One region of the Ottowia pentelensis genome, then DNA from elsewhere that is predicted to be linked to it. Evidence: predicted binding sites of a transcription regulator. Region 1 holds the regulator's gene; the other holds the start of a gene.
What was found. The regulator NrdR, encoded in region 1, represses ribonucleotide reductase genes. The targets are predictions, from matches to a motif close to CACNANATNTNGTG.
Positions count from the first base shown of each region.

Region 2: the regulator NrdR is predicted to act here: its motif matches at 1,656-1,669, upstream of ACWHMB_RS16325 (ribonucleoside-diphosphate reductase subunit alpha).

Region 1 covers NZ_OZ224513.1:1,054,887-1,058,288, forward strand. Annotated here, with positions in the region: gene ACWHMB_RS05045 (helix-turn-helix domain-containing protein) at 1-677, shown strand, start outside; gene ACWHMB_RS05050 (hypothetical protein) at 688-1,293, opposite strand; gene nrdR (transcriptional regulator NrdR) at 1,304-1,753, opposite strand; gene glyA (serine hydroxymethyltransferase) at 1,836-3,080, opposite strand; gene ACWHMB_RS05065 (lytic transglycosylase domain-containing protein) at 3,318-3,402, opposite strand, start outside.
Region 2 covers NZ_OZ224513.1:3,381,540-3,384,941, reverse strand. Annotated here, with positions in the region: gene ACWHMB_RS16335 (sigma-54-dependent transcriptional regulator) at 1-984, shown strand, start outside; gene ampD (1,6-anhydro-N-acetylmuramyl-L-alanine amidase AmpD) at 956-1,555, shown strand; gene ACWHMB_RS16325 (ribonucleoside-diphosphate reductase subunit alpha) at 1,761-3,402, shown strand, end outside.

The DNA of each region.
Region 1 (3,402 bases):
GCTCGCGCCCCAGCGCCGAGCTGCTGCTGTCGATGTCGGAGCACCTGGCGGTGCCGCTGCGCCAGCGCAACGAGCTGCTGCTGGCCGCGGGCTACGCGCCGCGCTACAGCGAAACGCGGCTGGACGCGCCCGGTCTGGACGCGGTGCGCAGTGCGCTGCAGCGCCTGCTGGACGCGCACGAGCCCTATCCCGGTCTGGCGCTGGACCGCTGCGGCAACGTGGTGCTGGCCAACGCCGCCGCCCAGCGGATGACGGCCCTGCTGCCGCCCGCGCTGCGGCAACCCACGCTCAACATCTACCGCGCCAGCCTGCACCCCGAGGGCTTTGCCGCCGCCACCCACAATTTCGCCGACTGGGCGCGGCACCTGGTGCAGGATCTGGGCTGGCTGGGCGAGTCCACGGGCGATGCCGAGCTGGCCGCGCTGGCCGAGGAGGTGCTGGCCTACCCCAACGTGGCGGCGCTGATGGCCAGTCCGCCGCCCGCACCGGACGGTACGGACGGCCTGGTGCTCACCTGCGAGCTGCAGATCGGCGAACAGCGCCTGACCCTGTTCACCGCGCGCGCGGCCATCGGCGCGCCGCGCGACGTGACGCTGGCCGAGCTGACGCTGGAGCTGTTCTACCCGGCCGACGTGGCCAGCGAGGCGCTGCTGCGGGCAGCCGCCACCAGCGCTTGACGGGGAGCCTTCAGCGCACCAGCGCCTCGTAGTCGCGGCGCGTGTCGGGCGCCACGCCGGCCAGCACCTGGGCGTAGCTGCTTTGGTGGCGCGCCAGCAGGCGTGCCGAGGCGACGTTGCGCGAGCGGCAGAACCAGTGGCAGCTGTGCTGCATCAGGTACAGCTCGGCCGTCATGCGGTAGGCGTGCTCCTTGTCGGGCAGGGCGTCGGCGTGGCGCGCCAGCACGTCGATGGCGCGCGCGTGCAGCTCGAACAGGCGGCGCGCGTCGAACAGCAGGCGCCCGGGCAGCAGCGGCTGCGCGAAGGGCAGGGCAAAGGGCAGCTTGGCGACCTGCGCCTGCGGCGCCGGTACGCGGGCGAAGTCGACGGCAAAGCGGCCGAACTGGCTGGCCAGCGCCTGCTCGGTGGCCGCCAGCGTGCCCCAGATCTGGGCGCGCCGCTCGGCGTCGGCTTCGTGCAGCCAGCGCAGGTAGCCTTCGGTCAGGCTCTCCAGCATGGGCTCGATCCGGTAGGGGCCCAGCACGCGGCCCAGCAGGGCGATGCGGCGCGCCTGCTCGCGCCCGCGCAGCAGCGCGAACACGATGAAGGCCGCCGCCAGCGCGATCAGGAAGTCCATGCGGGCGCGGTCAACGCTTCACCTCGTCGACCAGCGCGCGGAACTCGTCGATGTCCTCGAAGCTGCGGTAGACGCTGGCAAAGCGCACGTAGGCCACCTTGTCGAGCTTCTTCAGCTCGCGCATCACCCACTCGCCCAGGCGGGCGCTGGCAACCTCGCGCGCGCCGGTGGCCAGCAGTTTCTCTTCGATGCGCTCGATGGCCGCGTCCTGCTGCTCGGTGCTGACCGGGCGCTTGCGCAGCGCCAGTTGCAGCGAGGCCTGCAGCTTGGGCCGCGCGTAGGGCACGCGCCGGCCGTCCTTCTTGACGATGGGCGGAAAACTGACGTCGGGCCGCTCGTAGGTGGTAAAGCGCTTGCCGCAGTGCGCGCACTGGCGCCGGCGGCGGATGAAGTCGCCCTCGTCCGACACCCGGCTGTCCACCACCAGGGTTTCGCTGTGGGTGCAGAAGGGGCAGCGCATATGGATGTCGAATCGGGCTCTGGAGCCCGCCAGTCAGGCGCGGGCAGCTATCACGATGATAGTATCCGAGAGCCCGGGGCAATCACCGATAGACCGGAAAGCGCTTCGTCAGTTCGGCCACCTGGGCGCGCACGGCGGCCAGCTTGGCTTCGTCGCGCGGCGCGTCCAGCACATCGGCCACCAGGTTGGCCGTCAGGCGCGCTTCGTCGTCCTTGAAGCCGCGCGTGGTCATGGCCGGGGTGCCGATGCGCACGCCGCTGGTGACCATGGGCTTTTCCGGGTCGTTGGGGATGGCGTTCTTGTTGATCGTCATGTGCGCGCTGCCCAGCACCGCCTCGGCCTCCTTGCCGGTGATGCCCTTGGCGCGCAGATCCACCAGCATGACGTGGCTTTGCGTGCCGCCGCTGACGATGCGCAGGCCGCGCTGGGTCAGGGTCTCGGCCACCACCTGCGCGTTGCGGCGCACCTGGGCGGCGTACTGCTTGAAGGCGGGCTGCAGCGCCTCTTGAAAGGCGATGGCCTTGGCGGCGATGATGTGCATCAGCGGGCCGCCCTGCAGGCCGGGGAAGACGGCGCTGTTGATGGCCTTCTCGTGCTCCGCCTTCATCAGGATGAAGCCGGCGCGCGGGCCACGCAGGCTCTTGTGCGTGGTGCTGGTCACCACGTCGGCGTGCGGCACCGGGTTGGGGTAGCAGCCGCCGGCGATCAGGCCGGCGTAATGCGCCATGTCGACCATGAAGATGGCGCCCACCTCCTTGGCCACCTTGGCAAAGCGCGCCCAGTCGATCTCCAGGCTGTAGGCGCTGGCGCCGGCGATGATCAGGCGCGGGCGGGTTTCGCGCGCCTTTTTCTCCATCGCGTCGTAGTCGATGGCCTCTTGCGCGTTCAGGCCGTAGCTCACCACGTTGAACCACTTGCCCGACATGTTCAGCGCCATGCCGTGCGTGAGGTGCCCGCCCTCGGCCAGGCTCATGCCCATGATGGTGTCGCCGGGCTTGCAAAAGGCCAGCAGCACCGCCTCGTTGGCGCTGGCGCCGCAGTGCGGCTGCACGTTGGCGGCCTCGGCGCCGAACAGCTGCTTGACGCGGTCGATGGCCAGCTGCTCGACCACGTCCACGTGCTCGCAGCCGCCGTAGTAGCGCCGGCCGGGGTAGCCCTCGGCGTACTTGTTGGTCAGCTGCGTGCCGGCTGCCTGCAGGACGGCGGGCGAGGCGTAGTTTTCGCTGGCGATGAGCTCGATGTGCTCTTCCTGGCGCTGGTGCTCGGCCTGGATGGCGGCCCAGACGGCCGGGTCCTGCTGGGCAATGGTGGTGCTGCGTTGGTACATGGCAATCCTTATGGACGAAATCCCCCGGCAGGCGGGGGCGGCCCAGGCGAACGGCTGGTGGGGCGCCTGCGCGCGCTCAGGATGAGCCCGCGTGGGCGGTGCGCTTCCCCGTGGTGGTGGGCAGGCGTGGCCTGCCGCGCTCCACGTCGGTGCCAGCCGAGAGCAGCCGAAACCTATCGCCAGTCGCGCACGGAGGCGAGTTTAGCCGAGCGCCGCGCCCTGCCCGGGCGCGCCGGATCAGGACGCCAGCTTGGCCGGCGGCGGCGGCGCGCCGACGTTGTTGGCCGCGCGCAGCTCGGGCCCGGCCGGCCCCATCGGCGGC
Region 2 (3,402 bases), 2.3 Mb from region 1:
GCCAAGGTGGCGCGCAGCATGGCGCCGGTGCTGGTGCACGGCGAATCGGGCACCGGCAAGGAGCTGGTGGCGCGCGCGGTGCACGCCTGCAGCCATCGCCACGCCGGGCCCTTCGTGCCGGTCAACTGCGGCGCCATTCCCGACAACCTGCTGGAGGCCGAATTCTTCGGCGCGCGCAAGGGCTCCTACACCGGCGCCGTGCAGGACCGCGAGGGCTTCTTTCAGGCCGCGGCCGGCGGCACGCTGTTTCTGGACGAGATCGGCGATTTGCCGCTGGCCATGCAGGCCAAGCTGCTGCGCGCCATCCAGGAGCGCAGCGTGCGCCCGCTGGGTGCGACGCAGGAAGAACCGGTGGACGTGCGCATCGTCAGCGCCACGCACAAGAACCTGGCGGCGGCGGTGCACGGCGGCAGCTTTCGCCAAGACCTGTTCTATCGCCTGAACGTGATCGAGATCGCCATTCCGCCGCTGCGCGAGCGGCGCGAGGACATCGCCGCGCTGTGCCAGGTGCTGCTGGCGCGCATCGCGCACGAGTCGGGCGTGCCGGCGATCGAGCTGGCGCCCGAGCAGCTGGCCGCCATCATGCGGGCGCCGCTGGCGGGCAATGTGCGCGAGCTGGAGAACCTGCTGTACCGCGCGGTGGCGCTGGGCGGCGCGCGCGACTCCAACCTGGGCGACCTGGCCCCGCTGGATGAGATGCCGCGCGGCGCGGTGCCGTCGCAGCCCGCGCCGCTGCCTGCGGCCGTGCCGTTGACGCCGGCGGCGCCGCATCGCCCGGCGTCGGCGCCGGGGCAGGGCCTGGCGGCGTGGCTGGACGGGCAGGAGCGGCAGCTGCTGATGCAGGCGCTGCATGAGTCGGGCCTCGATCTGGCGGCGGCCGCGCAGCGCCTGGGCCTGGCCGCGCGCCCCTTGCGCTGGCGCCTGCAGCGCCTGGGCATTCCATGGGCCGAAGACGATGGCGCCCCAGCGCCGGCTCCGCGCTGACGCGCCCTGGCGGCAGGGCTGGTACGCGCCGGCGCAGGCGCTGCCGTCGCCTAACCGGGGGCCGCGGCCCGAGGGTGTCGCCGTCTCGCTGATCGTGGTGCATTCGATCAGCCTGCCGCCGGGCGAGTTCGGCGGCGCGCAGGTGCAGGCGCTGTTCACCAACACGCTGGACTGGGATGCGCACCCCTACTTCCAGGGCCTGCGCGGCCTGCAGGTGTCGGCGCATTTCTTCGTCCGACGCGATGGCGCGCTGTGGCAGTTCGTCAGCACCGACGAGCGCGCCTGGCACGCCGGCACATCCAGCCATCGCGGGCGCGCCAACTGCAACGACTACTCGGTGGGCATCGAGCTGGAAGGCCTGGAAGGCGGCGCGTTCGAGCCCGCCCAATACGCCAGCCTAGCGCGCCTGTGCAAGGACCTGCGGCGTCACTGTCCGATCGACGCCATTGCCGGCCACGAGCACGTCGCGCCCGGCCGCAAGCTCGACCCCGGCCCCGGCTTCGACTGGCGCGCGCTGCAGCGCGCGCTGCGCTGGCCGCGCGCCTTTTATCCCGACGGCGTGCTGGGCTGAGCCCGCGCCCGCGCATGCGGAGGCCGTGACTGGTCGCCGTTGTCGCTGCGCGTGGAAAATCCGCCATACACCATAGCTTGTGTGTTGTGCTTTGATAAAACACTAGATATAGTGTGTCCACCCGAAGCAAAAAAACACCACAAGCCCGCGTCCGGCACCTGCTTCGAGCCGTCTGAGACCCCTTCGCACCCTCCGAGAGACACGCATGCAAACTGCCCGCAGCACCGCGCCCTTCACCGTGCCCGTCACGCCCGCTGCCCCGATCGAGCCCGTGGCCGCCACCGCCAACCCGCTGACCCACTACCAGATCATGCGGCGCAACGGCGCCGTCGTGCGCTTCGAGCCGGCCAAGATCGCCGTGGCGATGATGAAGGCCTTTCTGGCCGTGCATGGCACGCAGGGCGCGGCCTCGGCCAGCGTGCGCGAGCTGGTCGACGAGCTGACCCAGACCGTGGTGCGCGCGCTGATGCGCTCGCGGCCGGCCGGTGGCACCTTTCACATCGAGGACGTGCAGGACCAGGTCGAGCTGGCCCTGATGCGCGGCGGCCACCACGAGGTGGCGCGTGCCTATGTGCTGTATCGCGAGCGCCGCGCGCAGGAGCGCGCGCAGCACAAGGCCGCCCCGGCCGCGGCGGCGCAGGTGCTGCATGTACTACAAAATAATGAGCGCATTGCGCTTGATCTGTCTGGGCTGCAAGCCCTTTTGACTCAGGCCTGCGCCGGCCTGAGCGCCGAGATCAGCGCCGCGCCCATCCTGGCCGAGACCCTGCGCAACCTGTACGACGGCGTGCCCATCGAGGAGGTCTACAAGGCCGCCATCCTGGCCGCGCGCACCCTGATCGAGCAGGAGCCGGATTACACGTTCGTCACCGCCCGCCTGCTGCTGCACACCATCGCGCAGGAGGTGCTGGGCGAGGACGTGGGCCTGCCCGAGCTGGCCGGCGCCTATGCCGAATCCTTTCCGCGCTTCATCCAGCGCGGCGTCGAGCACGAACTGCTGGACGAGCGCCTGCTGCAGTTCGACCTGGCGCGCCTGGGCGCGGCGCTCAAGCCCGAGCGCGACCTGCAGTTCGACTACCTGGGCCTGCAGACGCTGTACGACCGCTACTTCCTGCACGTGCGCAAGCAACGCATCGAACTGCCGCAGGCCTTCTTCATGCGCGTGGCCATGGGCCTGGCGCTGCATGAAATCGACCGCGAGGCGCGCGCCATCGAGTTCTACGAGGTGCTGTCGTCCTTCGACTTCATGAGCAGCACGCCCACGCTGTTCAACAGCGGCACGCGGCGCTCGCAGCTGTCCTCCTGCTACCTGACCACGGTGCCCGACGAGCTGGACGGCATCTACGAATCGATCAAGGAAAACGCCCTGCTGTCCAAGTATGCCGGCGGCCTGGGCAACGACTGGACGCGGGTGCGCGCCCTGGGCAGCCACATCAAGGGCACCAACGGCGAGTCGCAGGGCGTGGTGCCATTCCTGAAGGTGGTCAACGACACGGCGGTGGCCGTCAATCAGGGCGGCAAGCGCAAGGGCGCCGTCTGCGCCTACCTGGAGACCTGGCACCTGGACGTCGAGGAATTCCTGGAGCTGCGCAAGAACACCGGCGACGACCGCCGCCGCACGCACGACATGAACACCGCCAACTGGGTGCCCGACCTGTTCATGCGCCGCGTGATGGAAAAGGGCTCGTGGACGCTGTTTTCGCCGTCCGACGTGCCCGACCTGCACGACCAATACGGCACCGCCTTCGAGCAGGCCTACGTCGCCTACGAGGAAAAGGCCGCGCGCGGCGAGATCAAGCCCAGCAAGACCCTGCCTGCGGTCGACCTGTGGCGCAAGATGCTTTCGA